Regions from separate parts of the Paenibacillus sp. Pae15 genome, predicted to be linked through region 2. Evidence: a T-box and tRNA genes for the amino acid it is inferred to sense, from the RefSeq annotation. Region 2 holds a T-box; the other holds one or more tRNA genes.
What was found. A T-box is a leader RNA that pairs with one kind of tRNA and senses whether it is charged. The one in region 2 lies ahead of leuS (leucine--tRNA ligase), so its partner is inferred to be a tRNA-Leu.

Region 1 (15,527 bases), on a different contig from region 2:
CAAACTCATGGCCCATTTCCACTGCCAAACGCGCTTTCACATCCGGCAGAATAACCGAATCCTTGTACTCTTGCGTCTGTTTATCGAACAACTCCCAGCTCGGCATGCTGATGACCCGGACAGCCACGCCTTCTTCGGCAAGCTGCTTCTGAGCCTCAACAGCCAGCTGCACTTCCGTACCTGTCGCGATAATTTGCGCTTGCGGCTTGCCATCCGGAGCATCGGCAAGCACATATGCGCCGCGATCGACCGCGCCCTTCTCCGAGCCCTCCAGCTTCGGAGCCGCTTGACGGGAGAGAATCAGCGCGACCGGACCGCCCTTGTTCTCTACCGCATAACGCCATGCCGCCGCAGTTTCGCTGCCGTCCGCCGGACGGATCACCGTTACGCCCGGAATGACGCGAAGCGCCGCCAACTGCTCGATCGGCTCATGCGTCGGGCCGTCTTCGCCAACACCGATGCTGTCATGCGTAAAGACGTAGATCGCCGGTACATTCATGATGGCTGCGAGACGAATGGCCGGACGCAGGTAATCCGAGAAAACGAAGAACGTTCCGCCGAATACTTTCAGGCCGCCGTGCAGCAGCATCCCGTTCACTGCCGCGCCCATTCCGAACTCGCGTACGCCGAAGTAAACGTTCCGGCCGCTGTAATCCTTGGCCGACAATACGCCGAGGTCTTTCATATGCGTCATCGTCGACGATTCGAGATCCGCAGATCCGCCGATCAGATGCGGCACATTCTTGGCAATTTCGTTGAGCACGATGCCCGATGCCGTCCGGGTTCCTTTCTCTGCAGGCGGAGCGATCGAGATGTCTTTATCCCAGCCTTCCGGCAGATCGCCCTTCACGGCAATTTCAAACTGCTTTGCAAGCTCAGGATACGCCTTGGCGTATTCGGCAAACATGGCGTTCCATCCTTCGTATATATCCCTGTTGCGCTTTTTCACGTCTTCAAAATGCTTGCGCACTTCATCCGGCACGTGGAAATGCTGCGTATCGTCCCAACCGTAAGCCTTCTTCGTCAGCGCGACTTCTTCCGCACCCAGCGGCGATCCGTGCGGGCCCGCATGTCCGCCTTTGCCCGCTTTGTTCGGGCTGCCGTAACCGATAACCGTCTTCACCTCGATCAAGGTCGGACGATAATCGGCCTGCGCTTCCAGCACCGCATTGTGAATCGCCTGCAGATCGTTGCCGTCCTCTACGCGAAGCACCTGCCAGCCGTAGCCTTCAAAGCGCTTGGCCACATTCTCGGAGAAGGACAGATTGAGCTCGCCGTCCAGCGAGATATCGTTAGAATCGTAAAGTACGATCAATTTGCCAAGCTTCAGATGACCGGCAAGCGATGCGGACTCCGAAGAGATCCCTTCCATCAGGTCGCCGTCACCGCAAATGACATAAGTATAATGGTCGATCACACGGTATTGATCACGATTATATACGGCAGACAAATGAGCTTCCGCCATGGCCATACCTACCGCCATACCGAAACCTTGTCCAAGCGGGCCTGTAGTCGCATCGACGCCAACCGTGTGGCCCACTTCCGGGTGACCCGGCGTTTTGCTGCCCCATTGCCGGAAATTCTTTAGCTCTTCCATCGGCAAATCATATCCGCAGAGATGCAGCAAGCTGTACAGCAGCATGGAACCATGTCCGGCCGACAGCACAAACCGGTCGCGGTTGATCCAATTCGGCTGATCCGGATAATGCTTCATCAGCTTGGCGAACAGCTCATATCCCATCGGCGCGGCTCCCATAGGCATGCCGGGATGTCCGGACTTCGCCTTCTCTACCGCATCGATGGAAAGGGTGCGGATGGTATCCACGGAAAGTTGCTCAATCGATTTGTTTGTTACCGTCATTATTATCCTCCCACTTCTACTCTTTGTCTTGTATCGCAACAGTGTGTCAAGCCGTGAATCGCCTTCATTACAAACAGCAAGCTACCCTTATGCAGCGTAAGCTGTTCACGTGTGCATCATTCTCCGGCCACTTCAAGTACTTGCCCTATTGTACCATTCTCCGCATGAGTTTTCCATAACCCGTACACTTCTATTCTACCAAATAATCTACTGCAAAATTGTTGTTCACTGACACAGCGGCGCTGGCCTGGTGGCTTGCCAGCCACTTCTTGTATTCTGTGCTGCTCGCCCGCTGCGGCGCATGGTCTCTGCGCAAGCTGCAGCAGGAAAATAAACAAGACGGTACTGAGCCATAGCCAGCACCGTCTTTCTTTTGCCGCATATGTTGCTACGCAGACAGACTGTCTTTGTTCAACAGCAGAAACACTTTCCCTTCCGCATCCACTTCAACCGGAAACGTCATCACACAGCCTTCATCGGGAGCCTGCACCAAACCGTCCTTCATATTGATCTTCCAGTCGTGCAGGGGACAAAAAACGTGATGATCGCAAACGATTCCTTCCGACAGCTTCCCGTTCTTATGGGGGCAGCGGTTTTCGATGGCGTGCAATTCCCCGCTCGAAAGCTTGAAGACGGCAATCTCCGTACCGGCTACCTTTACCGTTCTGGACCGCAGCGCCGGGATATCCGATACCCGGGCTACCATAATACGCTCCATCAGCGCTCACCTCGTTCAAAATAATGTCGACCCAATCCGGGCGCCCGTCCGGTTCCCTCTTATTCCGCCGCGGCGGCGGCATCCTTCGCCGGAAGCGATTCAAACATGGCGCGCAGCTCGGGCGTCTCAATGATTTCCTTCCAAGGGTCCTTCATCAGCTTCAGCGTCTCGTCGATACGCGCCACAAGCGCCTTTCGCTTCTCCTCGGTATCCAAAGCCTGCCGAATCACGTCCAGGCCGACACGCTGTACCCATTCGCTCGTCCGTTCGTTCCATTTGGCGTTCTCCCGGTAATACTGCAAGAATGCAGCCGAGTATTCGAGCACCTCCTCTTTTGTCCTGACCTTCCACATCAAGTCGGACGCCCTGACCTTGACGCCGCCGTTGCCGCCAATATACAGCTCCCAGCCGCCGTCGATGGCCACAACGCCGAAGTCCTTGATTGTCGCTTCCGCACAGTTGCGCGGACATCCGGATACGGCCATTTTCACCTTGGCCGGTGTGTTCAACCGCTCAAAACGCCGCTCCAGCTCAATACCCATGGAGATCGAATCCTGTGTTCCGAACCGGCAGAAGGTCGAACCGACACAAGTTTTCACTGTACGGAGAGCTTTGCCGTAACCATAGCCGGACGGCATATCGAGCTCTTCCCACATCCCCGGCAGATCTTCTTTCTTCACGCCGAGCAGATCAATACGCTGACCGCCTGTAATTTTGACCATCGGCACGTCATATTTTTCCGCCACTTCGGCGATTTTTTTCAATTCCTTGGGAGAAGTCACCCCGCCATAAATTCTCGGTATGACGGAGTAAGTGCCGTCCTTCTGAATGTTGGCGTGATTCCGTTCATTAACAAAGCGCGACTCCCGCTCTTCTGCGTGCTCTACAGGCCAAACCATGCCGAGATAATAGTTCAGCGCAGGACGGCATTTGGAGCAGCCCTCCGGATTCGACCATTCGAGCACATGCATAACCTCTTTGCTCGTCGTCAAATGCATCGAGCGAATAGCCGCTACCACCTCGTCCCGGTCCAATGTCGTACAGCCGCAGATTCCCTCTTTGGCCGCGGTGACGGCATCCTCCCCCAGCGTACAGTTCAGTACCTGGGCGACGAGCGGTTTACATCCCCCGCAGGATCGCGAGGCATTCGTACAAGCCTTGATCTCCTCAACCGAAGTGAGTCGCTTTTCTTGAATGGCTTTCACTATGGTTCCTTTGGTCACGCCGTTGCATCCGCATACGATCTCGTTATCGCTCATCGCCCCGACCGCCGTCCCGCCGTTACCGTTCCTGCTGCCAAAGTCTTCGCCCAGCACGATTTCCTTCTCCCGGCCGCTGATATCTTCCCCCGTTCGTATCAGTTGGAAGATGCGGGAGCTGTCGCTTGTATCGCCAAACATCACGGCGCCGACCACTTTCCCATCCCGGATCAAAATCTTTTTGTAAATGCCGTCAATTTCATCTTGAATCCTAATGGCGCGCGTTCCCGGCTCTTCGTTATATTGACCGCCGGAGAAGACGTCAACGCCCGACACCTTGAGCTTGGTGGACGTGACCGATCCCCGGTACCCTTCGCACTCAAGGCCGCACAGCTTCTTGGCAAGCACATCCCCCTGTTCATACAACGGGGCTACAAGTCCGTAAGCAACGCCTCGGTGCTCAGCGCACTCCCCGACCGCATAGATATTCGGGACGCTGGTTTGCAGGTAATCGTTTACCACGATGCCGCGATTCAGCTCAATCCCGCTTTCCTTGGCAAGCGCAACGTTCGGCCGTATCCCAACCGCCATCACGACGAGGTCGGCTTCCTCAAAGCCGCCGTCCTTGAACTTGACCCCGGTTACCCTCTTCTTGCCCACGATTTGTTCCGTCTGCTTCTCCAAAAGAAACTTCATGCCCTGACGCTCCAGCTCGGCCTGCAGCATTCTCGAAGCCGTTTCATCCAACTGGCGCTCCATCAAATAATGGTTAATATGGACAACCGATACCTCCATATTCAGATTGAGCAGTCCGCGCGCCGCTTCCAGTCCGAGCAGACCTCCGCCGATGACGACCGCTTTCTTATATTGCTTGGCCGTCTCCATCATCGTTTCGCAGTCCTTGATATCCCGGAAAGCGATAACCCCTTCCTTGTCCGCCCCGGGAATCGGAAGCATGAACGGCAGCGAGCCTGTTGCCAGGATCAGCTCATCATAAGCTGCGGTCACGCCTTTATCGGAAACAACCTTCTGGTTGGCCGTATCGATCTTCGTCACGGTATGCCCTGCATGGAACGTAATGTTGTTGTCCCGATACCAGTCCCAGTCGTTCAGGACGATGTCCTTCAATCCGGAATCCCCGGCAAGCACCGACGAAAGTAAAATCCGATTGTAATTCGGATATGGCTCCGCCCCGAAAATCGTAATATCGAACATCTGAGGGGCCAGCTTTAAAATATGCTCTACACACCGTACGCCCGCCATCCCATTGCCAACCAGCACCAGCTTCCGTTTCATGCCTCTCCACTCCTCATCCTAAAATTCATTACACAAAACGTTATATTTAAGAAATTATTGAATATTTTCATCCGGAAATCCTATTTTGTGTAATGTTTATTTACATTTACTTATGTAAAACCAATATACACGATAAATCCGTATCATACAATATATTCTTCTGAAATTTATTGATTTTTTATGCATTTATTTTTAAAAAACCGAATATTAAATGATTTAATTTATTTTATTGTTCGTTTTTTATAAAAATTTCCCTTCAAATGAATATATAAACTTCAATTTTATGTTATATTATATTACATATAAATCAAAGCTGATAGGTTACTTCAATATCCCTAGTCTCCATAAACATCTTTCATAGTACAAAAATAAGGCCGACCCGCTTCTTTACTTCAAAGAAGACGTGTCGACCTTCATGATTCAACCGCATCCGGGCCTCCTGACCCTTTCACGTTTTTTTAACTGAACACTACCGTTTTATTTTGATGCACAATGACGCGATCCTCCACGTGCCAACCGACGGCCCGCGCCAACACCGTTCTTTCGATATGGCGCCCGATGCGCTTCAGGTCATCCACATTGTCGCGGTGGCTTACCCGCTGCACGTCCTGCTCGATGATCGGCCCGCCATCCAGCTCCTCCGTGACGTAATGCGCCGTAGCTCCAATGATTTTTACGCCGCGGTTATATGCCTGAGCGTACGGCTTGCCGCCGATGAAAGCCGGAAGGAACGAATGGTGGATGTTGATAATCCGGTTCGGAAAATGCTCTATAAACTTCGGCGAGATAATCTGCATGTAGCGGGCCAGGATGACCACATCCACCTTCCCGGCCACCAGCTCAAGCTGACGCTTCTCCGCTTCAGCCTTCGTATCCGGTGTTACGGGAATATAATGATAAGGTATGCCGAGCGGCTCAACAAGCTCCCGCATGTGGTCATGATTACTGATGACCATCGCAATGTCCGCATCGAGATCCCCCGACTGCCAGTGCCAGAGCAGCTCCAGCAGGCAGTGGTCTTCCTTGGATACGAAGATGGCGAGGCGCTTCCTGCGGCTTGCGCGTGTCATCCTCCAGTCCATCTCAAATTCCTTCGCCACGTTGTCGAAATCGGCTTTGAGCCGTTCGATCCGTGCATCCAGATTGTCGAGATCGAATTCGATCCGGATAAAGAATAAGCCTCCCTCCGGATCCATCGTATATTGATCGGATTGAACGATATTGGCGCCATGCTCGTATAAAAACCGCGAAACCGCGGCCACGATACCCGGCCTGTCCGGACAGGATACCAGCATGCGGGCACGATTTTGTAAATCTGTACTTGTTCTCTTAGGGGTGATTTTTGGAACCATTACATTTTCTACTCCTTCATTAAACTGACCATTATACGGCGGCAAACAAATGCTCACCGGCAAACCACGCAGTCAAACGGTGATTAATCTGTTCTTCGGTTAATTCGGGGAACAAGCCTTCTGCAACAACCATGTCATAAAGTCGCTCCATCGGCTCGCGGCCATCCGCTTTTTTGGCTTTGGCATCCGTCTTGAGAACTTCCCACGTCTGAAGCACATACGTTCTCGGATTCAGCTCCTGCTTCGAGAAAAAGTGCGCCAATCGCTCTACATCCGAGAGGAACTCTTCGCCGAACCGCTCTTTCACGGTGCCCCCCAACAGAGCAATCTCCGCCTCATACATCGGACGCTGGTAGCTATCCTGCTTACCGATCCACGGAGTCTCCAGTATAAACGGCAGATGCTTCAGCTTCTCGTGGTGAACCACGCCGTTCATCGCATCGAAACCGATCCAGCCCGAGCCAACAGTGGCATGGCGGTCTTTCCCCGCTCCAATCGGATTTTTGCTGTCGTTCAGATGAACCACCGCAATACGGTCCAGACCGATCACACGATCAAACTCCTCCAGCACGCCATCCAGATCGTTCACGATATCGTAACCCGCATCATTCACGTGGCACGTATCAAAGCACACTGACAGACGGCCGTTGTCATCCACCTTCTCGATAATCTGCGCCAGTTCTTCGAAACTGCGGCCGATTTCCGTCCCCTTGCCAGCCATCGTCTCCAGCGCAATTTTTACATCCGTATCCTTCACGCCTGCCAGCACCTCATTCAAGCCTTGAGCGATGCGCGCAATACCGAACTCGGCATCCTTGTCCGTGTAAGCGCCCGGATGCAGTACAATCTGCTTTACGCCTATATAATCCGTACGGCGAATTTCTTCCTGAAGAAAACGTACCGCCAGCTCGAATGTGTCCTCTTTATACGATCCCAGGTTAATGATATAGGGAGCATGTACGATAATTTCATCGATGCCATGCTTGTCCATCAGCTCTTTGCCTTCTTCGATATACTGCGATTCAATCGGCTTGCGGCGCGTATTTTGCGGCGCCCCCGTATAAATCATAAACGTGCCGGAGCCGTACGAAACAGCTTCTTTCGCAGCATTCAGCAGCCCTTTATCTGAAAACGATACGTGTGATCCAATTTTAACCATGACCGGAATTCACTCCTTTTCACATCACATCTCTCTATTTTACTAGGATTGCGTCCGGAAATCTAGAATAGGAAATGTTTCTCTAACCAAAAGGCGCTCCTGCTCCAATCTGCCGTTTTCCTGAAGCCCGGATTTACGGTATAATGGAAGCGAGGTGAAATGTACGATGCTTTTATCCAGTTCCGTCCCGCCCTCGGGATTTATGTGGTTTATCCTGTTTTGGGTGTTCGTGCTGCTGTTCTTTATGTCGATCGGCGGCTATTTTATGTTCCGCAAATTTTTGAAGGTGCTTCCGATGGGAAATGACGGCAAATCCAAGCTCGACTGGCAAAATCATTATGTCGAATCATCCCGGCATCTATGGACGGAGGAATCCAAAGCCTTCCTTGAAATGCTCGTTGAACCGGTCCCCAAGCCTTTCCGTGACATCGCCAGGCATTCCATCGCCGCCCGGATCGGACAAGTGGCCCTGGAGGACAACGCCACTGAAATCACAAAGGATCATTGCATCAAGGGTTACATTCTCGCAACGCCAAAACGCGATTACAAGAGTCTGACCTCCTTTCTCGACAAAAAGCAAATCGACTATACCGCTTATAAGCATCTGCTTCAGTAGCAGCTTGGATATCCCTCTCCGATACGCCGGGAGGGATTTTTGCTGCGTGAACCCCTGTTATAGACAGAGTTCAACAAAAAGACCCCCGTCCCTCAAAGGGAACGGAGGTCTCCCATACGGCGGTCTATTTCCGCTTTTTGCCGTTTCCCGGATCCTCGTCGTACAGGGCCACGCTCAATGTGGTTTGATACTCCGTTGTCCGCGGCGATTTCATATCCCGCTTCTGCGAACGGAGACCCACCATCCCAATGCCGTCCAAAGGCAGAGTAAGCGGCAGTTCCTCCTGCTTGACGAAGCCCACACGACCGTCCAGAATAACGTACAGATCCACCTTCTCCTGCGATTTCATATCGATGGTCAAAAATCTCTTCCCATTCGGCTGCACCGCCGTCTCGATCTCACCGAACAGCTTCACATTTTTCACAATGACACCCTGATCGTTAAAATAATCCGTTACACGAATCACCGATTTATCCGACCATTCCGGATTCTGATGATTCCCGCCGGCAGAGCCGCCCGAATTTGGCGGAACGATGATACTGCTGCCTGGATTGTTATTGAAGGAACCCCCGCCTGATGATGGCGCTCCTCCGCCTGTTCCCGCAGAACCACCGCCGGAGCCGGATGCATCAAGCTCGACAGACGTATAGTCCGAGAGCAGGCTGTTGTTTTTAAGGTAGCTGTAAATCCGGTTAAGAATAGTCACAGCTTCCGCGCGTGTCACTCTATCCTTCGGCCGGAAGTATCCATCGTCGTTCGGCGTCATGATGCCGTTGGCCTTCAGACTGACGAGCGCTGTAGATTGCACGTTCGAGAGCGGATCGTCTCCAAACTTGCAGTTGCTGGAATGGTTGCCCATAAAGAGCGATGGATATACATTGCTGCTTTCAATATCCATCAACCCTCCCGCTTCGTATCTTCCGTCCGCCTTGGCGGCAGCATATTCCTCAGGATCCGTAAACAGCCTGACAGGGACATCCTTAAACTCCATCATAACGGCACACACATCGTTTTCACTCAGCCTGCGGTCCATCAGCCGCTGATCGAAGAATGCGTAAAGCATCTGCGCCAGCTGAAGCCGGTTCAACGCTTGATCAGGCCGGAAGGCCAAATCCCCGGTTCGGCTCACGCCGTATCCGCCGATGCGAAAGGACGCGTTATACATATCCATAATCGGCCGATGTGCCCAGTGAAGCGGAGGCACGTCCGTAAAATAGCTGATTTTCTCCATCCCCACCGCATACTGGTTGGGACGGTACTTATTAAACAAACGATGGACCATCACCGTCCATTCCGCTTTGCTGACCGTTTGATCCGGACGAAACAGGCCGTCGGGATAACCGGTTAATACTTGCTTGTCGGTCATCAACCGTATGGCGTTGATCGCCCAGGCGTAGCGCTGCGGATCGACGTCCCGGAAGCCGGTGTCCGCACTGAATGCCCGAACCGGCAATAACGACAGCAAAAGAGTGAATGACACCAGAAGCACGAGTTTGCGCCACATCGGGCTGCTAGCATTTCTCATGAGTCGCAATACCTCCCATCTCTTTCCTTTTTTATCGGTAGGAGGGGCATATTTTGTTACAGCAAACCTTGAATTCGTCCCGGAATGCACGACCTGTAGATTCTTCCCTTTTCGAGGAGAGCAATACCGATTGCTTGTTTCAAGGCATCCCCGGCGGCCGCTGCATTCAATGCTCCGTTAATAGACAGTCCACCCGAAAAAAAGGAATCAACGCCCGTTTGACGAAATATTGGTGTAGTAAGGCCATATTCATCATCGGTTCAAAAACGAGGGAGGGACATCATGTTCGGTGATCAAGAAAAGATACTCCTGTATGGGCTTATTCTTATGATTGCTGCCGCCGCCGTCCGGCTCGTCTTAAGGAAGAAACGAAATCGCCCGCAGCACATCCATTCTGGCCGAAGCAAACGACCTCTGTCCAAGCAAAGCTGCTCTTACTGTAAAAAGAAAGTCCCTCCAAAGGAACTGACCTTTTATTCCGGCCGCGGCAGAGTGGTCGGTGTCTGCAAATTATGCCGTCCTCAAGCCGAACGGCAGGCCCTGCTGCGCCTATAGCTTACTCATAAGGAGCCCTCCCGAGAAGGAGGTTTTTGTCATTTTCAATGCGTCCGTCCAGCGGATTTAAGCGTACAGAGCGTTGTCGTCACGCCTCCAACCGTAATCGTAATCACAGACAGCACCAATGTCTCCGCCGAGATCAGCAGGCCTCCCAAACTGATAATGACCGCATCCAGAATAAAAATGATGATCCCTACATTAAACGTAACATACTTCGAAAGAAATTGAGCCAGCAAATCCGTTCCCCCGGTACTGGTATCATATCGCAGCATGATTCCGATTCCCGCGCCGATAATCAAGCCTCCGATTACGCTGCTGCTGACCGGCGTCAAATTTACATAATAGAGAAAATAATAATGGAACGGTTCCAAGATATCAATCAGATAGGAGGAAAGCAGCATGCCATGCAAACTGTTGTAGACCAACTCCCGGTAATAAATCCATGCCAATGTAAAGATGGGTATGCTGCACAGGATGACTACAAGTCCCACTTTGAATTCGAACAAATAATTAATAATGAGAGCTATGCCGATAATCCCGCCGTCCAAAACTTTAAACGGCATCAAAAAACAATTCACACCCATCGCGATTAGCAAGCTTCCCGTTATGATTGCAACGATTTTATGGTACAGCAACCCAACCAGCTCCCATTAAGGCATGTCTGATTTATATGCTGAACACATCAAAAATGTGCATTAATCCCTATTTACTCTTAACGAAGAGATAAAGCGCAAAAGAAAAAACCCTTGAATACCAAGGGTTTCCGGATTTAAGCCAAAATGCGGTTGAGAGGACTCGAACCTCCACGGGCGTACGCCCACTACCCCCTCAAGATAGCGTGTCTGCCATTCCACCACAACCGCGCATAATATAATTATATCTTGTTCTCCAGCAAGAGTAAAGCCCGCTCGTTTGACAGCACTTCATACCCGAATGTTTTTTACTATATTTCTTTTTAACGGTTTAAAAATTTAAACCATGAAACATCCCGGCACGGAAATACGTTTAAACCGTATGAACAAATTTCCATATGGGGAGTGGACGGAATGATCTCTTTTGGCGATCCGTTTAGCGGTTCTTTTGGTGGTCCGCCGCCTGTTTTTTCAATGATGTTTACTCTTATTACGACGCTCATTGTGGGGGCTGCTTTGTTTATATTGGGCCGGGGGGTTTACACCTGGATGAGCAATAACGCCAGCGAACGAATCACCAAGCCGGCTTTTGTCGTTTCCAAACGGACAAGAGTCAGCGGGGGCGAACATACTTCAGCCCATACTTCATATTATGTCACGTTTGAATTTGATCAGGGAGAACGACGCGAATTCCATGTTCGCCCCGGCGATTACGGTCTGTTGGCGGAAGGCGATCAGGGGCAGCTTTCCTATCAAGGCACCCGCTTCCTGGAATTTGAGAGATCCCGGCAGCAATCCATTTATTGAGGCTGCTCCAACGTCGGAAAAGATGAGACGCCATCCAAGCGTTTGCCTCCAGAGCGTCTCTCTCTTACCACATTCGACAGAAAATAAGCCTGATGATCCTATTGGGATCACCAGGCTTATTGAATGCGGTTGAGAGGACTCGAACCTCCACGAGCGTACGCTCACTACCCCCTCAAGATAGCGTGTCTGCCATTCCACCACAACCGCAGGTTAAAATGATTATAACGACCCGCAGGGGATACTCCTCGCTGCGCTCCGAGACTGCGAAGCCGATGCTAGCGAAGCTTATCCTCCGACGAACCCTCAGGGGTTCAAATCCCCTTTAATATGACCCGTAGGGGATTCGAACCCCTGTTACCTCCGTGAAAGGGAGGTGTCTTAACCCCTTGACCAACGGGCCATGCCATAATGAAAATCGACTGCCTTTTAAGCGACAAGAGTTATTATAGCGGAATGTTTCGAGGTTGACAAGATGTTTTTTCGACAGTTTTTCGGGAACAAAAGCAAGCTTTGGGAACGGAAATTCCGTTATGCCAGTCAGGGAAAAATAAAGCCTTTTAATGAGGTGCCAGTTATCTGCTGAATTACCGATGAACCGCCGACCGAATGACCGAACAAGACATTCGCGTTCCGGATCAAGACGATAGCAACTGAATACATATCTCCGACCCGGTTCCGGCGCAGGTCGAGTATTCCTGGAAAAGCCGTTTCACTGCTGCCCTTGGTGGTGGAGGTCCGCATCATGCTGAAATAGCGTCTCAAAATGAACCGCCATAAGGAACATTGTATTGACGTTTTTTGCCATTGTCGAGAAATATTACCAAAGGTGTACGAAGCAGAACACTTGCCACAATCCTTATGTTCTCGTATCGCATGAAATTTTCCATTTCAAACGTTCAACTCCGGCGAGTCATCTTGTGGAGAAAAATCGCTTCTCGACGCCATAAGACATCAAAAACTTACCTTCTATGCAAGAAAGCAGAAGCTTATGTCATCGACATCGATGATCATATTTCCCGGGTAATCGACCCGCTCGACATATATAGAGAATCGCTGACAGGCCTTTTAATCGGATCGGATGAACGAAATTATGAAAATGCTCACGATCATTAGCTCCATTTTTCCGCCGCTGACCTTTATTGTCGAATTGTTAAGGCATGAACTTCAAAAGGATTCCCAAACTGAATTGGCCTTTCGGTTATTGAATGTATGGATTTTAATGATCGGTTTCACCGTTGGAAATACGAGACCGCGAGACTCTGCAGCGTTCCCTACGCTGCTCCGCCGCCCCCTCTTCTCGGGTTGGAACCCTCTCATATTCCCATATATAGCAAAAACCGCCTTCCGGCGGTTTATTTTGCTATATATACGGAGAGAGAGGGATTCGAACCCTCGCACCACTTACGCAGTCTAACCCCTTAGCAGAGGGTCCCCTTGAGCCACTTGGGTATCTCTCCAAGATAAGAATGGCTCCCCGAACAGGACTCGAACCTGTGACAACTCGATTAACAGTCGAGTGCTCTACCGACTGAGCTATCGGGGAAGAACAATTTTTAATTTATCATGATTGCTGCTCCAAGTCAAGCATGTGCCATTTCAATTGTGAGCAATCTCAATTTCCCTTTGCAATGTCCACAAACGTATTTGCGCGGGTCTGCCTTCCTTTTACGCAAATACTCCGCCTTGCAGCTCACACATACGAGCTTGTACCGGTATGGCTCCTTGCGCCGCAGCGATTGAGGCAGTGATCTGCAATATCGAGTTCCGCCCACTTTGGCGAGCAGTTGCTTGAAGTCACTGTCCCGATGCTGATAACCTTTGCCCCGAATATGCAGATGGTAATGGCACAGCTCATGCTTAATGATTTTTTCCACATCGGAGGCACCAAATTGCTCGTACTGAAGCCAACTGATTTCAATGTCATGCGTACGGGTAAAATACCGTCCCCCTGTAGAACGCAGCCGCCGGTTAAATCGAGCCTGATGCTCAAAAGGCAGCCCAAACGACGTCAATGATATTTGCTCCACCCACAGCTGAAGCTGCCGGTCATCCATTGATTTTTCCCATCCTTTATTCGTTTTCTAGCTCAAGTTTCATCACTTGAATTGTAACCGCAGGTTAGGCTAAACTGTCAAGTAGGAATCATGAAAATCATTCTTGCGCACGAATTAACGTTTGATCTTATGAGAGGAGCCGCCTTCCAATGCCCAAAATGAAATACGCTTTACTTCAACATAACGATCAATTGGAATTTGTCGAAATGCCGGCAACGCATATGTACCAATTGGCCGCACTCAATCAAAGACTTCACAAGGAGCTGGATAAGCTGACCATCCCGTCCAAACCGGCCTTGCCGGTATTTATTGCGGAATTCGAACAGCTTGAGATCGTCCATCCGGCATACAAGCTGCAGCACGGCCTGGATTACATCAATGCACTCGAGAAAGCCTTCTCCACCCTTAGGGAACAGGAAAAAGAGTACCCTCTCATTTCCCTTCTTACGGAAATTCGCGCCCTTCAAGCACAGCTTGAGCAGTGGTACGAAGAGGAAGAAGAACTTGCGTAATTCATAAGGACCTGCACCCCACGGTCCCTTTCACCATATGCTAAAGATGTACGAAGCATGACGGGAAGGGGCTGATCGGCTTGCCACAGTGGCTATGCAACCAACTGATGCGCGCCTTTTACAACAAAAACCACCGGCAAATCCGTTTACTTAACGATTGCTGGTTCTTTTACCGGACACGCAGACAAGACGCGCATTATACGGAATCCCAGCTTCATTGAACATCTCCACACCAATGCGAATAGAGCATATGCCAGTCGAAAGGGACTCGCCTCGCCATGTCAACCAAGCGAAGCCCCTTGCCTCCGGCCTATGCTCTATTATTTGCTTAAGAAGGCTTTTTCATCGTCAAACCGACGCGGCCTTTTTTCACATCCACGTTAAGCACCCACACCGTCACTACATCGCCTACGGAAACGACATCCATCGGATGCTTTACGAAGGAATCGCTCATCTGGGAAATGTGAACAAGCCCGTCGTTCTTAATTCCGATATCGACGAACGCGCCGAAATCGATCACGTTACGGACGGTCCCCTTCAGTTCCATGCCCGGAGCCAAATCCTCGATCTGCAGCACATCGGTGCGGAAAATCGGAGCAGGAAGCTCCTCCCGCGGGTCGCGTCCCGGCCGCTGCAGAGAATCGAGAATGTCGCGAAGCGTCGGTACCCCGACATCCAGCTTTAAGGCCAACTCCTCGGGTTCCAGCCTGCCGAGAATTTCTTTCAGTTCGGCGGTGCCAAGCTGCGACAGCTCCAGCTTCAGCTCGCGGAACAGCTTATCCACCACCTCGTACGACTCGGGATGGATCGGCGTATTATCCAGCGGATTAGCGCCATCCGGGATACGCAGAAAGCCCGCGCACTGCTCGAATGCCTTCGCCCCAAGCCGCGGCACCTTCTGCAGCTGCTTCCGGCTCTCGAATTTCCCGTTCTCATCGCGGTATTTCACGATGTTTTTGGCCAGTGTACTGTTCACACCCGACACATAGGACAGCAGCGCCGGGGATGCCGTATTCACATCTACTCCCACATGGTTCACCACGGACTCGACAACGAAGGTCAGGCTTTCATCAAGCCTTTTTTGCGTAACGTCGTGCTGGTACTGCCCAACGCCGATCGCTTTCGGCTCGATTTTGACAAGCTCCGCCAACGGATCCTGGACCCTCCGGGCAATCGAAATCGCACTGCGTTCCGCCACGTCCAGATCAGGGAACTCCGTCTGCGCCAGCTTCGACGCC
Region 2 (15,527 bases):
TCAAAGCGGATCTGGCGGCTATTCTCCACGATGTGTGCAAATATTGGCGGGTGGACGAGCAAGCGCGGATTATTCGGGAGAACGGTTTGCCTCTTGATCTTCTGGAATATGACAAGGAGCTTTGGCATGCGCATGCGGGCGCCTGGCTGGCTCGTGAACGGTACGGCGTGGAGGATGAAGAGGTGCTGGATGCGATTCGCTACCATACCTCGGGGCGGGGTCAGATGACCCTGCTGGACAAGGTGGTTTGCCTTGCCGATTACATGGAGCCCGGGCGGGACTTTCCAGGCGTGCATAATATTCGCGAAATCGCCGAATATAGTTTAGAGAAGGCGCTGCTTGCCGGATTTGACGGAACGATAAGGTTTTTGCTGGATAAAGGAAAACGGATATATCCGCTGACGCTGGCCGCTCGCAATGGTTTGATTGTAGAGCTGGAGCAGCAGGACGGCGGAATGGTACAGAAGAGCTGAAACATTTGTATAGTTAAGGGAGGAAACTAGATGACGGTACAACCGGAGGAGCTTATGACGCTTGCGGTCGAGGCGGCCGAAGACAAAAAGGCAATTAACATCGTTACCCTGAATCTGTCCGGAATATCGCTGATTGCGGATTATTTTATCATTTGCCACGGGAATTCCGAGACACAAGTACAGGCGATTGCTGCGGAAATCCGCAAGAAAGCGGAGGAAAAAGGGGTGCGGATTCGCGGATTGGAAGGGATGGATACGGCGCGCTGGGTGCTCATCGATCTTGGCGATGTGGTCGTTCATGTTTTCCATCGCGATGACAGAGAATATTATAACATCGAGCGTCTTTGGTCCGACGCGAAAGTGGTCGAGCGGGTATGAGACTTGAAGCCGGTACGATCCGGCGGTTGGAAGTGGCAAGGGAAGTGCCGCCCAACGGCTATTTTTTGACCGACGGGACGCAGGACGTGCTTCTGCATTACAGCGAAACGGCCGGGGAAGTGAAGCCCGGGGATCAAGTAGACGTGTTCCTGTTTCACGATACGCAGGACCGGCTGGCGGCAACGATGCGAAAGCCTCTGATTCGGCTTGGCGAGGTGGCGCTGCTCGAGGTCGCAGATATTCATCCGCGCTTTGGATGCTTTCTTGAGATGGGGCTGGGGCGGCACTTGCTGCTGCCGTTTAAGGAGCTTCCTGAGCTTAAGGAGCTTCGTCCAAAGGTGGGTGACAAGGTCTTTGTCGTGCTGACGCACGACCGTCAGGGCCGGCTCGTGGCTAAAACAGCGGGGGAAGAGCATTTGAAAAAGCTGTGTTTCGATGCTCCGGCCACTTGGCGAGGCCAATGGGTGGAAGCAAGGGTGTACAAGCCCCTGCAGATGGGTACGTTCGTCGTCTGTGACGGAGGCGTGGTCGGCTTCGGAGTCATCGGCTTCATCCATTCCTCCGAACGGACAAGACTGCTGCGGTTAGGCGAGCAGGTCAAGGTTCGCGTGACATTCGTGCGCGAGGATGGGAACGTGAACTGTACGATGCGCGAACGCAAGGAAGTCGGGCGGGATGAGGACGCGGAAAAGCTGCTGGCGTTTCTTCATGAACGGCCGAACAAGGCCATGCCCTACTCGGACGAAACGCCTGCCGATCTGATCAGTCAGCGCTTTGGCATAAGCAAATCGGCATTCAAACGCGCCATCGGCAAGCTGATGAAAGAAGGCTTGGTTTATCAGGAAGGCAGCTGGACTTACCTGAAGCAGGATCCGACAGAGCCGGTTACCCAGTGAAGAAGCGCTGAGGTGCCGGTTTTTTCTTGCGCCGGCAGGATACTGATGATGCATTAAGACAAGGAGGTTTGCCGTGTGGCTTATGAGCGGTTCTCGTATATTTACGACCGTCTGATGGAGGATATGCCCTATGAGGAATGGATGCGGTTTGCCGGACAATGCTGGGACAAGTATGGTGTTCCCCGGACCGTCGTCGACCTTGGCTGCGGCACGGGAGCCTTGGCGATACCGCTTGCGCAGCAGGGCTTCGAAGTGATCGGCATCGACCTCTCGGAAGATATGCTCGCGGTCGCTCAGCAAAAGGCGGACAGCGTGCAGCGGCATTCACCGTTCCCTGCCGGAGGCGGGCTGATGCTGCTGCAGCAGGATTTGCGCGATTGGGAGCTGGACCGTCCTGTGGATGCAGTCATCTCGTTTTGCGACTGCTTCAACTATTTGCTGGAGGAAGAGGATGTCGTGCTGGCGATCCGGCAAGCCTATGCGGGGTTGAAGCCGGGCGGTGTATTTCTGTTTGACATGCACACCCCTTATCAGCTGCAATCGTATGCCGAATCGCAGCCCTTTACTCTGAACGAAGAGGACATTGCGTATATATGGACATGCGATTTTGACCCGGGACGCTGTGAGATCGAGCATGCGCTAACGATTTTCGTCAGAGAAGGAGAAATGCTCGAAACGGGATCCGACGATGCGGTGACAGAACGCTTTCATCGGGTGGAGGAGCTGCATTTGCAGCGTGCTTATTCTCTGGATTGGCTTGGGGAGAAGCTGCGTGAAGCCGGTTTCCGGGAAACGGCCTGCTACGGGGATTTTACGTGGGAGCCACCTACGGAAAATACGCAGAGGGTGTTTTTTGTGGCGGTAAAATAGGCTGACCCTGTTCGAGGCAGGAAACAGGCGGGGGATGACGAGCCGGACTATTTTTCGATCAACCGCAAAATCAGCTGCACAGCGCTCAAAATCATGCCCCAGAGCGGCAGCGACAAGATCAAACCGTTCAGTAATCCTCGCATCGGCGGCAACCTCCAGCACACACTTTTTATACAGTATGTACAAAAAGTCTTTCTGGAATCCCCGGCAAAGAGGATTATCGTGCCGGAAGGGCGATTTCTTTCGATGGCGTCCTGCTTGACACACAGGAACGGTTTTACATATAATGAAATTTAATTGGATCGTTTGCAAGGCTATGACAGAAAGCAGTAGCTGTACGCCGTATTTCAGAGAGCCGATGGTTGGTGGGAATCGGTTGTGGTCGCAGCGAACTCGTTCTGGAGCCAGAAGGTGAAGGGAAGGATCGTCGGAAGAAGGGTCCGAGACCTAGCCGGATCGTATTCCCCGCGTTAAGGGGCTGGAGTGGACAGGGGCAAAGCATGCCGGCTGTCAACTAGGGTGGTACCACGGGAAGCAAAGCTCTCGTCCCTAGCTAAGGCTAGAGGCGAGGGCTTTTTTGTTTTTATTCGAAGGAGGCATAAAGCAACATGGCACAGGAAGTCAAAGAACAGCAAGGATATAACCCGCAGGCGATTGAACCGAAGTGGCAGCGCTATTGGGAAGAGAACAAAACGTTCAAGGTGCTGGACGACGATAGCAAGCCCAAATTTTACGCCCTGGATATGTTTCCGTATCCTTCCGGCGCGGGACTGCACGTAGGCCACCCGGAAGGGTACACGGCCACCGATATTGTGTCCCGGTACAAAAGAATGCGCGGCTACAACGTACTGCATCCGATGGGGTGGGATGCGTTCGGTCTTCCGGCGGAGCAGCATGCACTCGATACAGGGGAGCATCCGCGCGACATTACGATCAAGAATATCAATAATTTCCGCAGACAAATCAAATCGCTCGGCTTCTCGTACGACTGGGACCGCGAATTCAGCACAACCGATCCCGATTACTACAAGTGGACGCAGTGGATTTTTATCCAGCTTTATAAAAAAGGTCTCGCCTATGTCGACGAGGTCCCGGTCAACTGGTGTCCCGCGCTGGGAACGGTCCTCGCCAACGAAGAGGTGATCGACGGCAAAAGCGAACGCGGAGGCCATCCCGTCATTCGCAAGCCGATGCGTCAGTGGGTGCTGAAGATTACCGAGTACGCAGAACGCCTGCTGGAGGATCTGGAGGAACTCGATTGGTCTGAAAGCATCAAGGACATGCAGCGCAACTGGATCGGTAAATCCAAAGGAGCGGAAGTGACGTTCGCTATCGACGGGCATGAGGGTGACAGCCTGAAGGTGTTCACGACTCGTCCGGATACGCTGTTCGGAGCGACATACTGCGTTTTGGCGCCGGAGCACGAGCTGGTGAATCGGATCGTGACGGAGGGACAAGCCTCGGCGGTGAAGGAATATCAAGAGCGTGCCGCCCGCAAGAGCGACCTGGAGCGTACGGATTTGGCCAAGGAGAAAACCGGAGTCTTTACCGGAGCCTATGCCGTCAATCCGGTGAACGGCAGCAAGGTGCCGATCTGGATCGCCGATTATGTACTGGCGGGCTACGGAACGGGAGCCATTATGGCGGTGCCGGGACATGACCAACGGGACTGGGAGTTCGCCAAACAGTATGATCTTCCGATAATTGAAGTGGTGCAGGGCGGGGATCTGTCCAAAGAGGCTTATTCCGGCGACGGTCCGCATGTGAACTCCGGCTTCCTGGACGGGCTCAACAACGAACAGGCCATCGGAGCCATGATTCAGTGGCTTGAGGATAACGGCAAAGGCCAGGGCAAAGTGACCTATCGTCTGCGCGACTGGCTGTTCAGCCGCCAGCGTTATTGGGGCGAGCCTATTCCGATCCTTCATCTGGAAGACGGGACGATGAAAACCGTGCCGGAGGATCAGCTGCCGCTGCTGCTGCCGGAGGTCGACGAAATCAAGCCGTCCGGCACAGGAGAATCGCCGCTGGCGAACGTAACCGAGTGGGTCAATACCATCGATCCGGAGACCGGCATGAAGGCCCGCCGCGAGACGAACACGATGCCGCAATGGGCGGGCAGCTGCTGGTACTACCTGCGTTTTATCGATCCTAAGAACGATAAGGAAATTTGCTCTCCGGAGCTGCAGCGCAAGTGGCTGCCGGTCGATCTGTACATCGGGGGCGCGGAGCATGCTGTGCTCCATCTGCTGTACGCGCGCTTCTGGCACAAGGTGCTGTACGATCTCGGCGTAGTGAATACGAAGGAACCGTTCCACAAGCTGGTCAATCAAGGGATGATCCTCGGCGAGAACAATGAGAAAATGAGCAAGTCCCGCGGGAACGTCATCAATCCCGATGTCATTGTCAATGAATTCGGAGCCGATACCCTGCGCTTGTACGAAATGTTCATGGGTCCGCTTGAGGCGACAAAGCCGTGGAGCGCCAACGGCGTAGAGGGGGCTTACCGCTTCTTAAGCCGGATCTGGAGATTGTTCATCCAAGAGGACGGGCAATTAAGCGCGAAAATTAGCAGTGAGGAAGAGGGCAGCGAGGCGTTCAAACGGGTTTGGCATCGTACCATCAAGAAGGTGACCGAGGATTTTGAGGCGCTGCGCTTTAACACGGCGATCAGCCAGCTGATGATCTTCGTGAATGAGGCCTACAAGACGGATCGTCTTCCGAAAGCGGCTATGGAGCACTTTGTGCAGTTGCTTTCTCCGCTTGCGCCGCATCTGGCCGAAGAATTATGGGAGAAGCTGGGCCATAACGATACCGTAACTTATGAACCATGGCCGACCTATGATGAGGCCTGGACCGTAGATAACGAGGTGGAAATCGTTGTTCAGGTGAACGGTAAAATCATCGAGCGCGCGACGGTTGCGGCCGATGCCGATGAAGCTTCTATGCGGGAGCTGGCTGTGAATCTGGATAAAGTGAAGGATGCCACGGCGGGTAAAACGGTCCGGAAAGTCATCGTGGTCAAAGGCAAGCTGGTCAATATTGTAGCAGGATAAAAAGGATAAAACGGGCAAGCATCAAAAAAACAACCGCCCCCCGGATGGCTACGGGCACGGCGGTTCATAAGGAAAAGACGTGAAAGCATCGCGTTCTTCATCGGCTTTGGTCCCGAAAAAGCGGGCTTCCACCTTTTCCAAATCTTCTTCGTATTTGGCATGAGTTGTGCGGATCAAGTCGTAAAAGACGCTGCACAGCTCTTTTTCCATTATACGGAGTCCTTCCTCTGTAATTCCGCCGGGTACGGCTACACGCTGCTGCAGCGCGGCGGGAGTAAATCCTCCATCTGTCAGCAGCTTGCCCGTCCCCAGCGTCATTTCGCTGGCGAGCCGCGTCGCCTCTTCCTCGGAAATTCCGGTGGCCGAGACGGCTGCCTGAATATACTTTTGAATGAAGAAGGCGAGGAAGGCAGGTCCGCAGCTGGACAGGTCGGAGGAGATTCGGGTGTGTTCCTCGGATATGCGAATCGGAGCGCTTACGCGGGATAACAAGTTTTCGAGCCGTTTCTGATCTTCGGCCTTCATCCGGTCCCCATAAATACAAAGTGTCGCTCCGCTGAGTACATGATTTGTGATGCTCGGAATCACTTTGGCGATTTTGCAGGGCAACAGCGCTTCGAGATGCCGGATCAGCACCGGGCTGGTGATCGAAACGATGATCTGTTCGGGTGTCAACAAAGCCTGAATCTCCTCAATGACATCTTTGAACTCGAGAGGCTTGACACAGATAAACAGCAAATCGGCTTGAGAAGCCGCTTCTTTATTGGAACGGGCAACTTGCAAGCCCGGATAGTTCGCTGCCAAAAGCTCCGCTTTGGCGATGGTCCGGTTGGTCGCCACCACGTTCTCCGGGTTTACAGCGCCGGAGCGGATGAACGTTTCAATAAGCATACTGCCCATGCTGCCTGTTCCGATGAAACCTACTCGCATGACGATCCCTCCTGTTTCTTCATGTATATCAGGGAGGATATGAATTTATGCATCAATTTACCAATAAAAAGAGGTGATGAAGATGGGATCAACGAAAGGGGGAGCGGGATGATGCGAATCGCTTTGATCGCGCTTGCTGTCGGTCTTTCCGCGGCACTGCTGATGATTTATCCTAAATGGGCGGAGCCGCCCGCGTCAAGCTTCATTAGCGCCGATGCGGAAATGCGCAGGCTGCTGCTGGAACAAGCGGAGCAAAAGCCCCCATCGCAGACGGTTCCGGGCGGTCAGCAGGAGGGAAAGCCGCCGGAAACAAAGCCTGTGGAAGATCAAGGGCCTGCGCCGGAGCTCCCCAAATCCACTTTGGAAGGGAAAGGTTCATCCGCCGCAGAGGAGGCGGATCAGGCCGTTGCGAAGTCGGGCAAGCTGAATCTGAACACGGCGACGGCGGAGCAGCTGGATGATCTGCCCGGTGTCGGTCCAAGCAGAGCGCAGGCCATTTTGGAGCTTCGTCAGCGGTTAGGCGGCAAATTCCGCTCCCCCGACCAGCTGCTTGAGGTCAAAGGAATCGGTGCGAAAACCTTGGAGAAGATCAAGCCTCATGTCACCGTAGAGCCATAGCGGAGTATTTTATAGACAACGCTTTCATTTTGGGGGGAAATATGCGAAAATAGGTACGATTATTCATTTTATGCTATGATTAAGGGGGACGTATTTGATGTCTGAAGAACGCAAGCTCGCGCTGGAAACATTAGCTGTCCATGCTGGACAAGAGATTGATCCTGCCACGATGGCTCGTGCAGTGCCTTTGTACCAGACGACTTCCTACGGGTTCCGGGATACGGATCATGCGGCAAATCTGTTTGGATTGAAGGAATTCGGCAATATTTATACCCGCTTGATGAATCCGACGACGGATGTGTTCGAGAAGCGCGTCGCGGCATTGGAGGGCGGACTTGCCGCTCTGGCAACGGCATCCGGACAAGCCGCCATTACGTACTCGATCCTGAATATTGCCGGAGCGGGAGATGAGATTGTGTCGTCGGCCAGCTTATACGGCGGTACATATAATCTGTTCGCGATCACTCTGCCCAAGATCGGCATCAAGGTACATTTCGTCGATCCGAGCGATCCGGAGAACTTCCGTAAAGCGATTACGCCGAACACGAAGGCGGTATTTGCGGAGACGATCGGCAATCCGAGAGGCGATGTGCTGGATATCGAAGCGGTGGCTTCCATCGCCCACGAGAACGGCATTCCGCTCATCCTGGACAATACCTTCCCAAGTCCATACCTGTGCCGCCCGATAGAGCACGGTGCGGATATCGTCGTTCACTCCGCCACCAAATTCATCGGCGGCCACGGTACATCGATCGGCGGCATCATTGTAGACGGCGGGCGCTTCGACTGGAAGGCGAGCGGCAAATTTCCCGGGCTGACCGAACCGGATCCCAGCTACCATGGACTTGTTTATACGGATGCGCTAGGTCCGGTCGCATACATAATTAAAGCACGCGTGCAGCTTCTTCGCGACATGGGGGCGGCCATTTCTCCCTTCAATTCTTTTTTGATGCTGCAGGGTCTGGAGACTCTGCATCTGAGAATGGAACGCCACAGCTCAAACGCACTGAAGGTAGCTGAATTTTTAGAGCGGCACGACGCGGTCGAATGGGTAAGCTATGCCGGATTGCCAAGCCATCCTTCCTATGATCTGGCCCGCAAATATATGCCTAAAGGCCAGGGAGCCATTTTGACGTTCGGCATCAAGGGAGGCGTGGAAGCCGGACGCAAGGTGATCAACGCCGTGAAGCTGTTCTCTCACCTTGCCAATGTGGGCGATTCGAAATCGCTGATCATTCATCCGGCCAGCACAACACATCAGCAGCTCAATGAAGAGGAGCAATCGGCCGCAGGCGTCAGCCCCGGCATGATTCGGCTGTCGATCGGCACGGAAGCGATTGAAGACATCATCTACGACTTGAATCAAGCGATTCAAACCAGCCAGAAATAAGGGAGCGAGCATGACATGACAGCCCGCAAAGATTGGGACACGTACTTTATGGATATCGCCTATATGGCATCCACCCGTTCAAGGTGCAACCGCAGACATGTGGGCGCGGTGCTGGTTCAAGGGAAAAAGCTCTTGGGCACGGCTTACAATGGGGCCCCCTCGGGCGTCCCGGATTGCTCGGAGGCCGGCTGCATGCTGGTGGAAGAAATTGAATTGGTGCCTGCTGAAGGGAAAGAACAGGTGGTCAAAAAGCAGCGGTGCATCCGGACCATTCATGCGGAACAAAATCTGCTCCTGTTCACCGATCGCGAGGACCGGGAAGGCTCGGTTGTGTATGTAACCGATCAGCCGTGCTGGACCTGCGCCAATATGCTGGCGAACAGCGGCATCTCAGAGATCGTGTATCACCGGGCTTATCCGAAGGATCATGACAAGGTAAGCGCCTTGATGGAGCAAAAAAAACTTACGTTCCGTCAGTTGGAGAAGTACGAGCCGCCGGCAAGCACGATCTCGGAAGTCACAAATTAAATCACTTGGAGGAAGAACCTCTTTTCGGACATGGTTAGCCATGTGTTCGGAAGGAGGTTTTTTTGTTGGCAAACAGAAGGGAGCTGACAGGTATCGGGAGAAGACCTATCGTCATGCTTGCCCTGTGCTGGACGCTGGGGTATGCCGTAGCCTTGGTATACCCGATGGCCTGGATGAATCTGTTTCTTGCTTTCGGCGCCGGGATTTTTTGCTGCCTGGTGCTCATGCTTAAACCGAGGGGCTCGGCCTGGTTCGCAGGTATGCTGATCGCTTTGGCAGCGGCCGGATGGTACGGAGAGTATGATGCCGGCAACAGAAGTCTGATCCGGCTTGAGGCTGAGGAGACGAACGGAGCGGGATTTCGAGGCAGAATCATGACTCCTGTGGAGGTAGACGGTGACCGGGTTTCTTTTCAGGCGAAGGCGGATCGCGTATCGCTCGCGGAGGGTTTTCCGCCGGAGAATGGGGGTCGAGGGGAGCTTGTTCAGTTTTCGATCCGTCTAGTAAAGCAGGAAGAACAGGAAATGGCGAAGCATTGGCAAAGAGGGGATAAGATTGAGCTTGAAGGGACGTTATTGCGGCCGGGGGAGGCCCGTAACTTCGGGGGCTTTGATTACCGGGACTATTTAAGGTTTCAGCACATCCACTGGCAAATGACGGCCAAAGGACTGGATGGAATCAGCGTGACCCCACCCGCCTTCGGGGAGTGGGGAGGCTGGCTGGTTCTTCGCGCAAACGACCGGTTTCGCGAGCAGCTGGCTGCCAAAGTGGAGCAGCTGTTTCCTGAGGAACAGAGCGGCTTTATGAAAGGCATGCTGATCGGTCTGGAGGATGACATCGACCCGGAGCTCTTCGATCAATTCTCGCGGCTCGGACTTACGCACATTATCGCCATTTCCGGCCTTAATGTCGCGATTTTTCTCGCCTGCTTGATTTGGCTCATGCGCCGGTGCGGTTTCACGCGTGAAACGTATTTGCTCACGGCCATTGCGTTGATGCCCGTCTATATCGCCGTGACGGGCGCGGCGCCTTCCATCGTGAGAGCGGGGATCATGGCCATGATCGGCTTATATGCGGCCTATCGGCACCGGTTGAAGGACGGGCTGCATATTGCGCTGATCGCCGGTGTCGGGATGCTGATATGGGAACCGTATTATTTGGTGAACGTCAGCTTCCAGCTGTCGTTTCTGGTGACGCTGGGGATCATCCTGGGCGTCCCGGCGATGAATAAGCTGATTCCCTTGAAGCGGCCCAGGCTGCGCGATGCCGTTTCCATTACCGTCGTAGCGCAATTCGTTTCGTTTCCGCTTACGATTTATTATTTCAGCCAATTTTCGCTGCTTTCTTTTGCGGCTAATTTTTTGCTTGTTCCGGTATTCAGTATGATCGTTATGCCGGCGGGGACGGCAGCGATGCTGCTGTCTTTCCTTTCTCTTTATATCGCCAAACCGTTTGCTTGGTTCGTCAGTCAGGTCAATACCCTTCTGTTCTGGATTGTGGACGGGTCCAGCCGATCGGAGTGGTTTCAAACCATTTGGCCGAGCCCGGAACCGGTATGGATCCTGATGTACTACGGTTTGCTGGCGCTGCTTGTGGTGCTGATGCTGGGCGAGCGGGATTCGCAGGAAGCAGGGGAAAAGACTGAGCCTATGCTGTATACCATGGCGGAGCATAGAGGCCGGGAGCGCGCGCGGCGGTGGATCCGATATGTACTGCTGCCGGCCGTCATCGTTAGCTTCGCCGCGGTGTTGTGGACCGGTTACGATCCCCGGCGGGAGAAGGCGGAGGGCAGAGTGCATTTTATCGACGTCGGTCAAGGGGACAGCATCTTGATCCAGCCGCCGGGAAACGGCGGCAGCCTGCTGATCGACGGCGGGGGTACCTTATCCTTTCGCAAGCCGGGCGAGGAATGGAAGCAGCGGCGGGATCCGTATGAAGTCGGCCGGAAGCTGCTCGTGCCGCTGCTCAAAAAACGCGGTGTCCAGACCATCGACGAGCTGATTCTAACCCATCAGGATGTCGACCATTTTGGCGGTTTACAGGCGGTTATCGAACAAATCCCGGTGAAACGGCTGATTTTTAACGGGACGCTGAAGCCGGCTGCCGGGGTGGAGAAGCTGTTCCAAACCGCGCTGGACCGCGGTATTCAGCTTGTCGATGCGCGTGCCGGAGACCGGTTGGAGAAGGGACAGGGTACGGTGCTCCATTTTCTGTATCCGTTCCGGGAAGCGGACGGTTCGGGGCTGCGTTTGGAGCAGGACCAGAATCCGAGCTCCATCGTGTTTCTTATGGAGATGTCCGGGACGCGGTGGCTGTTTGCAGGGGACATCGGCGAAGGGGCTGAACGGAAGCTGCTGGAACGGTGGTCGGCATTGGAGCCGGGGACGTCGAAGCTTCTGGAACCCCCTGTTGATGTGCTGAAAGTAGCGCATCATGGAAGCAAATCTTCTACCTCCGAGCTGTGGCTGAGGGCGTGGCGGCCCAGGCATGCCGTGATTTCCGCAGGAGTGAAGAATGTGTACGGGCATCCCCATCCTTCGGTACTGGAGCGGCTGGCCGCGCATCGGGTGAGCGTCCACCGCACCGACCGTCACGGCGAGGTGCAGATGACCGTTCGCGAGGGCAAAATATATATGCGCACAAAAATGAAGGAATGAGACGCGAACTTTCTGGGGCTGACGGCACTTTCCGTACCCGCCGGATTTTCTTCCGAAGGGCTGCCGGTCGGCTTGCAATTCATGGGCAGACCTTTTGGGGAAGGTGAAATTTTATCCGTTGGTCATTGCTACGAACAGTACACCTCTTGGTATAAAGAACTGCCTAAAGAAGAAATATGGGTTGCCTAGCATGGGGAAGCTTCGGCTTCCTTATCTTTTATGCAGGAAAGGGAGATCGGCATGCAGGAAAATACTGTACAGAAATCGGCAAACAAAGGTACGGTCATCGCTTCGATGACGACGGCCAGCATGTTTGCAGGCATTCTGCTCATTCCGCTGCTGCTGCAGGAGGTGCTGCATTACAGCGCTCTGGCTATGGGACTTATCCTTCTGCCTCAGGCGCTGGCAATGGGGCTGGCTATGACAGTCGGCGGACGTATTGTGGATCGGCACGGCGCAGGGTGGATTTTGCCGTTAGGCCTGCTTACGGTCTCATGTATGTCCATCGCTCTTGGATTTACCGCAGGACAAAGCAGCCTTTGGGCTTTGGTTGTGCAGCTTAGTTTTCGCGGTTTAGGGCTGGGGCCGTGCCTGTCTCATTAAGATGGATGCGCAAAAAGCACCGCGGGCAGTTGGATGCCGCTTGCGCCTGTAAACGATAAATATTCCCGTTGGTTGAAAAAAGCGGAATGATGAATGCCGCTTGAATAAACGGCCTGTTTTTGTTATGATCTTCACCTGTGCGGCATGACCGCGGGTGGGTGAGGGATAATACGAAACAGGGGAAATCGGAATGCTTTCGTCCAAGCGATTCAAGGCCAGTATGCTGGTGCTGCTGGGAGCCGCATCATTTGGCATTTTGTCGACCTTCGTCAAGCTGGCTTACAGCTATGGATTTACGCCGGGCGAGGTGACGGGCAGCCAGGTGCTGATCGGGTGGGCCGCGATGTGGCTGATCAGTTTGCCGTACTGGCGCACATTAAAACGGGTGGATAGGCGGTCGGTATTCAAGCTGATCGGCAGCGGGCTTTTTACCGGGCTTACAGGCGTCTTCTATTATTACTCGCTGCAGTCTTTGGACGCCTCGTTCGCCGTGCTGCTGTTATTTCAATTTACGTGGATGGGACTTCTGATGGATTGGTTTCTGCACGGCAAATCGCCCGGGCGCTTTCAGGTTGCGGGTGTGGCCGTTATCCTTGCCGGGACGGTGCTCGCCTCCGGCTTATGGATGGGAACGACAAAGCCCGTTAATCTATCCGGAGCGGGACTCGGATTGCTTGCGGCGGCGAGCTACACGCTGTTCATCTATTTCAGCGGCAAGGTAGCCGTCGAGGTGCCTGCATTGCTGAGAAGCTCGTGGATGGTTACCGGGGCGGCTATCGTGGTTTTACTGATTTATCCGCCACAGTTTCTGTGGAACGGCTCGCTTGCCGAGGGGCTGTGGCTGTGGGGAGGCATTCTGGCCTTGTTCGGCATGATCCTGCCCCCGTATGTATTCGCCAAAGGAGCGCCGCACCTGGATACGGGGATGGCAGCCATTCTCGGAGCGGTAGAGCTTCCCGTCGTGATCATCGTCTCCGGGCTGCTGCTTGGAGAGCGGACGGGATGGGTGCAGTGGCTCGGCATCGGTCTGATCCTTGCAGGCATCATCTTGTCTGAACGGAAAAGCGCCGTGAAGCGGACAGACCCGCCGGCAGGCAAGCTTTAATGAAGAAAGACCGCTCTTCCTGGTGGAGGGGCGGTCTTGCCGTATGTGCGTTTCGTTGAGCCGGCGCTGCCATTGTAACTGCCACGGGGTCCTGAGGTCCTTTTGCCGTTATCGGACGACGCCGGCATGGATCTGTTCTGTAAACGCTTTGTAGGCCTGCGATACATATGCGTCCCTGCGCCGAATCAGCACGGTCCATACACGGCTGTGCTTATGCGCAATGGGATGGCAGCGGATGGAGCCTTCCTCTGCTTTGCGCTGAACGATAGAGCGGGGAAGCAGGGAAATGCCCAATCCGGCGGCCACGCAGCCGAGAATCGTTTCGAGCGTGCCGAATTCCAGAATTTTTACAGGCATGACGCCTTCCTCATGAAGCCACTGTTCCATTCTGGCACGGTAGGAGCAGCCGGCGCGAAACGCCAGCAGCGTACGTGAGCCCAGCTCTTTGGCGGAGGCCAGCGGAGGGTGTGCGGCATCGGTAACGATCATCAGTTCTTCTTCAATGAACGAATCCTGCAGAAGGTCGGGGTGCTCCACGGGTCCGGCGACAAAAGCGCCGTCGAGCTCATAATCCAGCACGGCCTGAACAAGCTGTTCAGTCGGGCCGGTGACTAACGTCAGGTTCACTTCCGGGTAGGAACGGTGATAGGAGGCCAGCAGCTCGGGCAGACGCACCGCAGCCGTCGTTTCCATAGAACCGATGGCCAAGGAGCCTTTTGGAGCAGTTCCGTCGGTCACGGCCCTGCGCGCTTCCTCCATCAGGCGCAGCACTTGGTCCGCGTAGCCCTTAAGCGTTTTCCCCGCAGGGGTCAAGGTAATGCCGCGGTTATGGCGGTAAAAGAGCGGCGTTCCCAAATCGTTTTCCAACTGACGGATTTTGGTCGTGATATTGGATTGTGCGTAGCCGAGCTGCAGGGCAGCTTTGGAAACGGTTCCGGCTGCAGCCGCCGCTTGGAAAGCTCTGAGCATGTCGATATCCAATTTGCGCTCCTCCTTTTTCTGATATCTCAATTTCAGATAGATCATATCAATATTACGTATTTTACATGATACCAAGAAAGCGTTATGCTAACAATAGCAGGCTGCTAAAAAAATGGGGACCGGAGGAGGAGCGGGCATGACGGTATGGGCAGGACGGCCGCTTGGTCTTTTAATCAGCGGTGTGCTGGCGCTTTTTATAGCCATGGGCGTCGGCCGTTTCGCGTATACGCCGATTCTGCCGTTTATGATGGAACGGCAGTTTTTCGGAGAAGCCGGAGCGGGAGCGCTTGCATCGGCGAATTATGCGGGGTATTTGGCCGGCGCCGTGATGGCGGCGTGGTTCTCGGGCAGCGAGCGGAGGCTTGGACGGCTCAAGCTCTCCCTCGTTATCAGCGTGCTGACAACTGCTCTCATGGGATTGACGACGCTTTTCCCGCTATGGCTGGCTCTGCGGTTTATTTCCGGCTTTGCTGGAGCGGCCGTATTCGTGTATGCTTCCGGCGTCGTGATGGACGGCCTTGCGGGTCTGCGGGGTTTTGCCGGCGCTTCGGGTGTATTCTACGGCGGAGTCGGGGCGGGAATCGCCGCTTCCGGACTTGCGGTTCCGCTTCTTGAGGCATCCTTTGGCTGGCAGGGCACATGGCTGGGGCTCGCGCTGCTCTGCGCCATGCTGTTAAGCACGGGCTGGCGGGGGCTGCAGGAGGTTGGAGACCGCAGGCCTGCGCCGCCCGCATCCGGCTCTTCCGGAAAAGGCTTTCGCCGCGTGGACCCGCGAATGCTTCGCCTGCAGCTGGTATACGGCCTGGAAGGCCTGGGATACATCGTGACCGGAACCTTTTTGGTCGCTTATGCCCAAAGTGTGCCCGCTATGAAGGAGCTTTCCTACTGGAGCTGGGTGCTGGTAGGGGCGGCAGCTATGCCTTCCTGCTGGATGTGGTCCAAGCTTCAGGGGTACTGGGGGCAAGAGCGGACGCTCTTCTTTTCCATGCTGCTGCAGGCTGTCGGCATTCTGCTGCCTGTGGTTTTCCCGACAGCATCCGGT

Region 1: it encodes a tRNA-Leu, which carries the amino acid that the T-box ahead of leuS (leucine--tRNA ligase) is inferred to sense. The anticodon was not compared.

The regions. Positions count from the first base shown of each region.
Region 1 is NZ_JALJRM010000021.1:7,143-22,669, reverse strand. Features, by position in the region: gene tkt (transketolase) at 1-1,861, opposite strand, end outside; gene nirD (nitrite reductase small subunit NirD) at 2,250-2,579, opposite strand; gene nirB (nitrite reductase large subunit NirB) at 2,639-5,074, opposite strand; gene purU (formyltetrahydrofolate deformylase) at 5,533-6,426, opposite strand; gene NR121_RS17120 (deoxyribonuclease IV) at 6,458-7,585, opposite strand; gene NR121_RS17115 (DUF2621 domain-containing protein) at 7,752-8,201, shown strand; gene NR121_RS17110 (S-layer homology domain-containing protein) at 8,326-9,726, opposite strand; gene NR121_RS17105 (hypothetical protein) at 10,009-10,281, shown strand; gene NR121_RS17100 (YitT family protein) at 10,326-10,919, opposite strand; tRNA gene NR121_RS17095 (tRNA-Leu) at 11,065-11,147, opposite strand; gene NR121_RS17090 (DUF2500 domain-containing protein) at 11,331-11,723, shown strand; tRNA gene NR121_RS17085 (tRNA-Leu) at 11,848-11,930, opposite strand; tRNA gene NR121_RS17080 (tRNA-Glu) at 12,052-12,123, opposite strand; tRNA gene NR121_RS17075 (tRNA-Ser) at 13,093-13,180, opposite strand; tRNA gene NR121_RS17070 (tRNA-Asn) at 13,191-13,266, opposite strand; gene NR121_RS17065 (SprT family protein) at 13,304-13,777, opposite strand; gene NR121_RS17060 (hypothetical protein) at 13,927-14,289, shown strand; gene cmpA (cortex morphogenetic protein CmpA) at 14,370-14,510, shown strand; gene NR121_RS17050 (Tex family protein) at 14,618-15,527, opposite strand, start outside.
Region 2 is NZ_JALJRM010000003.1:36,304-51,830, reverse strand. Features, by position in the region: gene yqeK (bis(5'-nucleosyl)-tetraphosphatase (symmetrical) YqeK) at 1-473, shown strand, start outside; gene rsfS (ribosome silencing factor) at 504-851, shown strand; gene NR121_RS03275 (CvfB family protein) at 848-1,747, shown strand; gene NR121_RS03270 (class I SAM-dependent DNA methyltransferase) at 1,823-2,617, shown strand; T-box leader at 2,925-3,171, shown strand; gene leuS (leucine--tRNA ligase) at 3,226-5,673, shown strand; gene comER (late competence protein ComER) at 5,722-6,603, opposite strand; gene NR121_RS03255 (ComEA family DNA-binding protein) at 6,712-7,221, shown strand; gene NR121_RS03250 (homocysteine synthase) at 7,319-8,611, shown strand; gene NR121_RS03245 (deoxycytidylate deaminase) at 8,627-9,139, shown strand; gene NR121_RS03240 (ComEC/Rec2 family competence protein) at 9,205-11,796, shown strand; gene NR121_RS03235 (amidase family protein) at 11,809-11,985, shown strand; gene NR121_RS03230 (MFS transporter) at 12,037-12,399, shown strand; gene NR121_RS03225 (EamA family transporter) at 12,590-13,504, shown strand; gene NR121_RS03220 (LysR family transcriptional regulator) at 13,613-14,485, opposite strand; gene NR121_RS03215 (YbfB/YjiJ family MFS transporter) at 14,622-15,527, shown strand, end outside.